DNA from 3 places in the Pseudoalteromonas sp. Xi13 genome. Region 1 is predicted to be linked to each of the others. Evidence: predicted binding sites of a transcription regulator. Region 1 holds the regulator's gene; each other region holds the start of a gene.
The links. The regulator sigma-54, encoded in region 1, starts transcription at its own class of promoters, with help from an activator protein. The targets are predictions, from matches to a motif close to GTTGGCACGNNNNTNGNNT.
Positions count from the first base shown of each region.

Region 2: EJ103_RS06935 (NarK family nitrate/nitrite MFS transporter) is a predicted target of sigma-54. The motif match lies at 1,433-1,451, and genes of this name have one in related genera.
Region 3: EJ103_RS17625 (diacylglycerol kinase family protein) is a predicted target of sigma-54. The motif match lies at 1,228-1,246, and genes of this name have one in related genera.

Region 1 covers NZ_CP034439.1:3,110,256-3,113,541, reverse strand. The annotation lists gene rapZ (RNase adapter RapZ) at 1-38, opposite strand, end outside; gene EJ103_RS14005 (PTS sugar transporter subunit IIA) at 58-510, opposite strand; gene hpf (ribosome hibernation promoting factor) at 515-802, opposite strand; gene EJ103_RS13995 (RNA polymerase factor sigma-54) at 830-2,329, opposite strand; gene lptB (LPS export ABC transporter ATP-binding protein) at 2,399-3,124, opposite strand; gene lptA (lipopolysaccharide transport periplasmic protein LptA) at 3,121-3,286, opposite strand, start outside.
Region 2 covers NZ_CP034439.1:1,528,668-1,531,953, reverse strand. The annotation lists gene EJ103_RS06935 (NarK family nitrate/nitrite MFS transporter) at 1-1,337, opposite strand, end outside; gene moeB (molybdopterin-synthase adenylyltransferase MoeB) at 1,624-2,382, shown strand; gene EJ103_RS06925 (ATP-binding cassette domain-containing protein) at 2,420-3,286, opposite strand, start outside.
Region 3 covers NZ_CP034440.1:255,993-259,278, forward strand. The annotation lists gene EJ103_RS17625 (diacylglycerol kinase family protein) at 1-1,168, opposite strand, end outside; gene EJ103_RS17630 (sigma-70 family RNA polymerase sigma factor) at 1,626-2,150, shown strand; gene EJ103_RS17635 (anti-sigma factor) at 2,147-2,830, shown strand; gene EJ103_RS17640 (DUF4331 domain-containing protein) at 3,219-3,286, shown strand, end outside.

The DNA of each region.
Region 1 (3,286 bases):
CCTGAACCAGAACGGCCGCTTATGATAATTAACTCCATTTATAGCCCTTAGTATTTACTACGATTGATCAACAATTACTTGATACAGCTCTGCATCGGTTTTAGCACTACGCAGCTGTTTACAAAATTCTTTGTTGCTCAGTTTATCAGCTATGGTTGCCAGAGTCTTTAGGTGCTGTTGGTTATCGCCATCTGGTACGATGAGTGCAACAAAAATATCAACAGGGCAGTTATCAATAGCATCAAAGTTAACAGGGGTGTCGCTAACAAGTACTAAAGCCAGCGGTTCTTCTACGCCACCCATTCTGCCATGAGGAATGGCGATACCCCGGCCAATACCAGTACTGCCTAGCTTTTCTCTGCTTGCCAGCGCATTAAGAATATCTTGTTGTGGTAAGTAGGGGAGCTTTTCATGAGCAAGCTCACTGATAAACTCTAAAATTCTTTTTTTACTACTAAAAAGGACCGCAGCTTTGCTGCAGTCCTGGCATACTAATGTACTTAATTTCATAATATTAGTGTCTAGCAAGCTTCTCTTTATGTTTTATGACTTGACGATCGAGCTTGTCAATCAACGAGTCTATAGCGGCATACATATCTTGGTGCTCTGTTGAGGCAAATAAATCTGCGCCACTTACATGAATAGTCGCTTCTGCTTTTTGGTTGAGTTTTTCTACATCGAGAATGACATGCACATTGCTAATATGATCTGAGTGCCTTTCTAGCTTTGCAAATTTATTATTTACATAGTCTCTAAGTGAATCAGTTACTTCTACGTGACGACCAGTTAGGTTTAGTTGCATAAGCATTTCCTCTTTGTTTTTAACGTCTTATATCAAACTCTTTCTCTGATTTGACGGTGGAATAGCTAGCGATTCACGGTATTTTGCTATTGTGCGTCTAGCTACTTTAATTCCTTGCTCTGCCAATATATCCGCAATTTTACTATCACTCAATGGTTTAGCTGAGTTTTCCGCGGCAATTAGCTTTTTAATTAGGGCACGTATTGCGGTTGATGAACACTCGCCGCCGTTTTCAGTGCTTACGTGGCTTGAGAAAAAATACTTAAGCTCAAAAATACCACGTGGCGTATGCATATATTTTTGCGTAGTAACACGCGAAATTGTCGACTCATGCATTTCTACCATCTCAGCAACATCGTTTAAAACCATTGGCTTCATGGCTTCGGGGCCATGTTCAAAAAATGCCTGTTGCTGTTTTACAATACAGTTAGTTACCTTAAGCAGCGTGTCGTTTCTGCTTTCAAGGCTTTTTATAAACCATTTAGCTTCTTGTAAGTGAGAGCGAATAAATTGGCTATCACCACTTGATTTTACGGTACGTGACATAGCCGCGTACTGACTATTTACGCGTATTTTTGGCATGCTATCTGGGTTTAGCTCTACCACCCAGCGGCCTTTTATTTTTTTAACCGACACATCCGGTATTACATACTCAGACTCTTCCCTTACTATTGTATCTGCAGGTTTTGGGTTGAGGGTATGTATTAGGGTCATGACCTCTTTAAGCTCGTCTTCTTTAAGCTTAGTCTTTTTCATTAATGTACGATAGTCGCGTGCCGCTAATAGATCAATGTGATCGGTTAAGATCATTTTAGTTTGTTCTATAAAAGGGGTGTCTTTATCAAACTGGTTTAGCTGAATACACAAGCACTCTTGTAAACTGCGCGCGGCTATACCTACAGGGTCAAATAACTGAATACGCTTTAAAACGGCTTCTATTTCGTCAAGTTCAACTTCAACTTCGTCATCGTTTTCTTGGTTAAAGCTTTCTAAAATTTCTTCGCAACTTAGCGTTAAAATACCCGAGTCATCTACAGCTTCTACAATGGCAATAGCAATGGCTTCGTCAGTTGGGCTAAAAGGAGTAAGCTGAAGCTGCCACATTAAATACTCATGTAGCGTTTCAGTAGAGGCACCTTGATAAATAGACTCATCTTCTGGCATTGGGCCTGAGGATGCAGCAGGGGCTGCGCTCATGTACTCATCCCAAGTTACATCCATTGCCATATCATCGCTAACGGTGTCTTTATTTAAAGCTTCGCCACTGTCTTGCTCGTACTCGCTGGTTGTATCGTCAGCCGATGCGCTTACGGTTATATCATCCGTATCTGCTTTTTGTTCATTTTTCCCAGCCGACTCTTCCGTGTAATCTTGCTCTTCTACTTCTAATAGCGGGTTGCTATCAAGTGCTTCTTGTATTTCTTGCTGGAGATCCAATGTACTGAGCTGCAGCAAGCGAATCGCTTGTTGCAATTGTGGAGTCATTGTAAGTTGCTGGCCCATGCGCAGCTGTAATGATTGCCTCATGTATCTCTAACAATCCTTTTATGTTGTTATAATTAATATTAGCAGATGCTTGTAGGTGTGGCTTAAATGTTACAGCCTAAATTGCTCGCCTAAATAAACATCGCGTACAGTTTTGTCATTTAATACGTGTTCTGGGGTGCCAGATGCAATTAGCTCCCCATGAGAAACAATGTAGGCTTTTTCACAAACATCAAGAGTTTCTCTTACATTGTGATCGGTAATTAATACGCCAATGCCACGGTTTTTAAGATGTTCTATTATTTTCTTTATATCTAACACTGAAATCGGATCAACACCAGCAAAAGGCTCATCCAATAAAATAAATTTAGGGTTCGCTGCCAGTGCTCTGGCAATTTCTACACGGCGGCGTTCACCACCAGAAAGCGCCATACCTTGGCTATCGCGAATATGCTGAATACTAAATTCATCAAGTAAGTTGTTAAGCGTTTCTTCTCGCGCGGCTTTATTGAGCTCTTTACGCGTTTCTAAAATCGCCATTAAGTTTTGATAAACTGTCAGCTTTCTAAATATTGATGACTCTTGCGGCAAATAGCCAATGCCTAAGCGGGCGCGGCTGTGCATAGGTAATAACGTAATGTCGTTATCATCAATAGAAATTTTGCCTTTGTCGCTAGGTACTAACCCTACAATCATATAAAAGGTGGTGGTTTTACCTGCGCCATTAGGGCCCAATAAGCCAACAATGCTGCCGGCTTCTACCTCAAGGCCTACATTTTTTACAACTTGGCGGCCTTTATAGCTTTTTGCTAATAGTTCTGCTTTTAAGGTGCTCATGGTTGACCTTCGTTACCTGTTTTTTCTTTAATTTTTGCTTCAACAGGCACTAAAATTGTGTGGACACGATCCGTAGAGTTTTCGTCTTTTTCTGCGCTAATAAGCTGCTGCTGCATATCGTAGGTAATACTTTTAGCATTAATTTTTTGACCGGCTTGTGCG
Region 2 (3,286 bases), 1.6 Mb from region 1:
TAATCCACTAATGAGAGCGCCGTTAAATACACCACCGCGCCAACGTTACCGTAAGCGCCTGTCATACCTGCAATTTGCCCTGTTAAGCGGCGTTTAATAAGTGGCACAGCGGCAAATACAGCGCCTTCCCCTGCTTGCACAAAGAACGAACACGCCATGGCAGCAGCTACTGCAAGCCAAAGTGGCCAGCTAGCGTCAACTAATCCCATAACAAAGTAGCCAACAGCTAACCCTGAGGTAAGGACAATAAGTGTTTTACGACGACCCATTCTATCTGAGATCCAACCACCACCTGGGCGCGAGGCTAAATTCATAAACGCATAAGCAGAGGCCAGTAAACCTGCGTACACCATATCTAGGCCAAACACTTCCATGAAAAATAATGGCAGCATAGATACAACGGCCAGCTCTGAGCCAAAGGTGGTAAAATATAAAATATTAAGTACAGCTACTTGTTTAAATTCGTAGCGGTGTGATTCTGGCACGGGTTGTTTAAATATATGTCCGTTTATATTAAAGGTTTTATATACCTCGTAAGCGTATAACAGCACTAAAAATGCATAAACGGCTAAAACAAAATTGGCAGAAATTAAATTAGCGCCTGTAGGAGACAACTTCCAAGTAAGTAAAGCCAGTGCGCCATACATAGGTAATTTCATAATAAGCAATAATACAAAGTCACCTTTACTGGTTACTTCCATTGCGCCTACTTTTTTAGGCTTAAAGTACGTCCCCCCTTTTGGTGTATCGGTTACGTTTATGTACCAAATAACACCAAAAATAACGCTAAGTACGCCCGTTAAACCAACGGCATAGCGCCAGCCATCGTCACCGCCAAACATAAGCGCTAATACAGGTAGTAACATGGCAGCGGCAGCCGAGCCAAAATTACCCCAGCCACCATAAATACCTTCTGCTGTACCAAGCTCATTAGCTGGGAACCATTCGCTCACCATACGAATGCCCACTACAAAGCCTGCACCAATAAAGCCTAGTGCAAAACGCGCGATAGCGGCTTGCTCAAACGTGGTGGCCATAGCAAACATAAAACACGGTATGCTACATAAAATAAGTAAAGCGGCATAAACAATACGCGGGCCAAACTTATCGGTTAGCATGCCAACAACAACACGTGCGGGAATGGTTAAGGCCACATTTAAAATGAGCAGCGTTTTTACCTGTGCCATAGTTATACCTAGCGAGCCCGCTATTGCCCCTAATAATGGAGCATGGTTAAACCATACAAAAAAAGAGATAAAAAACACCATCCAGCTTAAATGTAGTATTTTCATTTTCCCGCTAAACGATATGAGATTAAACCCAGAACTCGGTTGCATGTTTTTTTCCTTGTAACGATTATTATTTTAAGCAGTGAGTACGACTTTGGTAGTAATAACACTGCGACGATTGTTAAATTAACGTTAACCGCTTTCAGCAATTACTAAGCCAACAATTAATAGGTAGGTTTTTCAGTCACTTATATTTTTAGGAATTAATGTTTATTTCGCTTTGCACTATTTAAGCAGCTTTGTTGGGCGTAAACAGTGCAAAGAATTTTTAAGCTTTACTTGCTCTAGGTTTTAACTAATTGGTATTGTTAAAAAAAATTATGAGAACTCATTAATGCAAAAACCCCCTTTAACGTATCAGCAGCAATTACGCTATTCTCGCCATATTATGCTTCCTCAGCTAGATATAGATGGACAAGAAAAAATATGGCAAAGTCATGCTCTTATTGTGGGGTTAGGTGGATTAGGTTGCCCAGTTGCGCAGTACTTAGCGGCATCGGGCGTAGGTACTTTAACGCTTGTTGATAACGATGTGGTTGATGCAACTAACTTGCAAAGGCAGGTGCTCTATAAACAAAGTGATGTTGGGTGCTTAAAAACCCACAGTGCAAGAAAACAGTTAACCCAGTTAAATGATGAAATAGAGATCCATACTATTGATGAATTTTTAAATGAAAATTCGCACCTTGAACAATTACTTAGCAAAGTAGATGTAGTTATTGACTGCACTGATAACTTAGCAACACGTAATTTGCTCAACAGCGTCTGCTATAACACCCGTACGCCCTTGATTTCGGGCTCTGCCATAAGGTTAGAGGGACAAGTAGCTTGCTTTACAATGGCGCCTAATAGCCATTGCTATGGCTGTGTGTCACAGCTCTTTGGCGAACAAACTCAAAGCTGTTCAGAGTCAGGCGTGCTCTCACCTATTGTAGGGCTTATTGGTAGTATTCAAGCGGCTGAAGCACTTAAAATTATTGCAGGACTGCCTAGTAAACTCACCGAGCAGCTATTACTTGTAGATGGTTTGAGTATGGAGTTTAACCGTTTTAACATTGTTAAAAATAAGCACTGCCCTGTTTGCAGCGCTTAATTTAGTACATGGTAAATACATGACTGCTTTTAAAAGCCTAATTTAGCGTTTCTAGGTTATTTATTGTCAAGTAAATCTGCTCGCCTAGGTTTACAGCACTTTGCTGCCATTGCCTTTTAGACACCGCGCAATACAGTAATTGCGTATCTACATTAACAGTTAGCAGCCATTGCTCATCAAGCTGCTGGGCATTTTCAAGCATACCTTTTAGCACGTTTGCACTGCTCTCGTTAATTTGTTTTACTTTGCTGTAGGCTATTTGGCTGCTTTCTATAATTAACTTATGGTTTTGTTTTACCAGCGAAGGCACTGCATATAAATGCTGTTGGCTATTACTAAGAGTAAGCTGGTAAAGACCAAAAGCCTCATTAAATTCAGGCTTACTATAACTAAGTATACTAAGTGGCGTTTGGCTCTTATTTGTATAAATACTTTGCACCACTTCTTGTGTTGCACCGCACTGGAGCACGTTGCCTTTCGCTATATGAAGTAATGTATCGCTGCAATAAAGTAGCTCTTTTAAAGAGTGGCTGACAATAATAAATTTAATACCATGGGATTTATTAAGTTGCTGAATAGCCCCCAACATAGTAAAACGCGTTGACCAATCTAAGGCGCTAAATGGCTCATCAAGTAAAACAACAGATTGCCCACTTAGTAGTGTTCTTGCAAAAATTACGCGCTGGCGCTCCCCGCCCGAAAGCCCCGACACATCACGATTTAGTAATGGGCTTAGTGCTAATAAATCAATTACCTGATCAGGCGTTAGGTTGTTACTTTTATTTTTACAATGCTTGTGAGTAAACAGTAAATTACCCATTACATTTAAATGTGGAAATAACGGGCACGACTGCAGCTGTAAAGTAAGCAGGCGTTTATCGGGCTTTAAATGAGTAATATTATG
Region 3 (3,286 bases), on a different replicon from region 1:
AGTCTCTATCTGCTTTTTCTACCATTGATTGCTCATAACCAATCCCCGCTAACAACAGCATTAGCTCGTCATTACAATAGGCCGTATCAATTGTTTGGGTTTGCCCATCAATAATAAGATCGCAGGCCTGCTCAACAGGAATGATTTTAGAGCTAATCCCCATAAGCACATGCGCTAAGGCATTGGCTGTGCCCATTGGGATAATACCCAGCTTGCACTGAGTGTTTACCAACACACTTGCTACTTCTGTCACGGTTCCATCGCCGCCACAGGCAATTATTATATCTGGCTTATCTTTAATAGCTTGTTTAGCAAGCTCAATACCGTCTATTTCTTTGGTGGTGGTTAATACTTCTAAATCATAATACGCCGACAACCTAGCCACTATTAAATGCTCTTTGTCTTGCCACATTTTGGTACCCGACACAGGGTTTGCAATAATAACGGCTTTGTTTTTAATAACTAGCTCCCCCTTTTTATGTCGCTTTGCTAAATGACGAAGTTGATGCTTATTAAGATTTGCGGTTTCGCGGGTTTCTTTTATTTGCGCGAGCACTTGGTGAACATCGGCGTTTTTATCTTGGCTCAGTAAATACGCTGCCATAACAAATACCGAACGCCCTCTGCCCAGTGCACAGTGAACTACCACGCGGCGGTCTTCTTTAATATGATGATGTATCCAGTTAATGGCTTGGTTTAATTGCGAGTGGGTAGGCACACTATGATCAAGCACCGGAATATTTAAATAGCTAATATTTTCTTGTGTAGAGCTCCATTCTAAGCCATCAAACTCACACGTTACATCTAATATTGCCGTTATGCCGTTTTCTTTTAACGTATCAATATCAGAGGGGAACAATCGGCATGCTAAAAATAAATGGTCGTTAATTTTTTGAATGGGAGGGACTTTATCGTGCTTGCGAGAATACGCATTGTAAATTTGAGCACCCAGTAAAAAAGGCACAAATGCCCAGCGAATATAAAATGGAATAACACCATTTTCACGCTTTCTAAAAATTTTCGCCAAATTAAAAATGTAAGCACCACTGACAAGAATTAACGACAATGCACTCCAGTAAAATACCACTGCAAAATATACCGAGTTAACCTCCCACCCTATAAATATAAAAATTAACGCTAAAATTAAATAACTCGTTGCAGCCCACATATTTTCTCCTTTATTTTTACTGTTTTGGCACATTTTTTTACAGCTGTGTATAAGTGTAGTAGCAATTTGCACGCCAACAAAAGTTGTTTTTCAGGAACAGAAACAACACTAAGTGACTGATATAAGATAAATAAAAGTAGATAGCTTTAGCTGTATTCGCATATTAGGCGCTTTTTACACACTAATCGGTCATTTTTTCTCACTACCCAAAGGTAACTGTTTATATTTAAAACTTGTTTCAATGTGTACAGCAGCTAATATAAATGTCAGCTTAAAAGTTTTTGCATCCAATCACTCTTTTCACACGTTTATTGAGAGTGTGTTTATCTTTATTAGTTAAATTTATAACAGCCTGTTTAATCTCTATTTCAAAGCGATTAAGTTGCGCTTAAATAAAACAATTTTTAATTCACGAAGCTCAACACACCTCGGTAATAATAAAAACAACAGGAACCTTATGGAAAACGACAATTTACTTCCCCTTTTGTGTAAAACAGCACAGGGTAACAAAGCCGCGTTTGCTGATTTGTATCAGCAAACAAGCGCAAAGCTTTTTGCGATTAGTTTAAATATGCTGTCAAACCGCGCGCACGCAGAAGAAGTACTGCAAGAGGCATTTATAAAAATTTGGCATAACGCGTCAGAGTACAATTCATCTAAAGGCACAGTTATTAGCTGGATGATAAGCATTGTGAGATACCGCAGCTTAGATACATTGCGTTATCACAAGGTAAGAAAAGAGCAGGCAATGGGTGACGATGAATACGATGAACAAGCAGTCGATGTTAGTTACGACGAACAAACCAAACTTGTTAATTGTATTGAGCAACTTGATCCCCAACAAAAACAAGCCATTCATTTAGCCTATTACAAAGGGCTAAGCCATGGTGAGCTAGTCAATCACATAGAAACGCCCTTAGGCACAGTTAAAAGCTGGATCAGGCGTGGTTTGCAGCAGTTGCAGAGGTGTTTAACATTATGAATTATAATAAACCAGAATTACTTGATGCTTTAGCAGGGCAGTATGTATTGGGTACTTTAAAAGGCCTGGCACGAAAACGTTTTCAACGCTTAATGCTCAGCTTACCGCAAGCCCGAGAAGCCACTATAATGTGGGAGCAAAATTTAAATGATTTAGCCAGTGCAATTACGCCTCAAACACCCAGCGCGCAAGTGTGGCAGAATATTTTAAATACACTAGAGCACACCAACCAACCCGTTAAACCGGTGATCAAACCAGCTACATCGCTGTGGCGAAATTGGTCATTTATAGCTACAGCTGCCTGTATTATCTTAGCATTTTTGGTTATTCAGCCCACATATCAGCCCCAATACAGCCAACAAATTGCTTTAGTACAAAACCAAGATAAGCAATCACTGTGGTTTATTAACGTAGATGAGCAAACATTATCGGTTAAAGCCAGTGATAAGCTTGTTGCGCAAACCGATAAAGACTACGAGCTATGGATGATTTTAAAAGGGCAAGACACGCCAATTTCGTTGGGTCTACTGCCTAAAAACGGTGAAAAACAGTTACTCAAAGGCACACGCTTTAAGGCGCAAGACATTGCCCTACTCGCTGTTAGCTTAGAGCCTTTAGGTGGCTCGCCAAACGGCCTACCAACACAAGTGCTGTACACGACAGATTTAGTTATTTTATAACTAAATAAACGCGACTGGTTGGTCAAACTTTGTTTGGCCAACCTTTTTATTTACCTTGGGGTCTAGCGCCCTTTAACCATTAATATTTGATTAAACTAAAGTAGGCTTAATCGGGGTGCGATGTTTATCATATTGTGTGCTCAATACCTGCTGCGTTATTTTAATTGCATACACCCCCTGTAATAAGTATAAAACCAAACCGCTTCAGCCCCTTAACACTCTCTTATCACTTCCTTATCTAAATGCAAAACAGCCTGTTGCAAATTTAATCTTGAACGTTAAACACCCCTTTATTAACAAAATAAAAAAATATTTAACTTTTTTGCATCCATTGTGCTTTTTGTTTCGTTATTAGTTATGACTCCAATCAAAACTAAAGGAAAAAGTCATGAAAGCTTTAACTCCATCTATACTCGCAGTAGTAGTATGCAGTACCTTAGTAAGCACCTCTAGCGA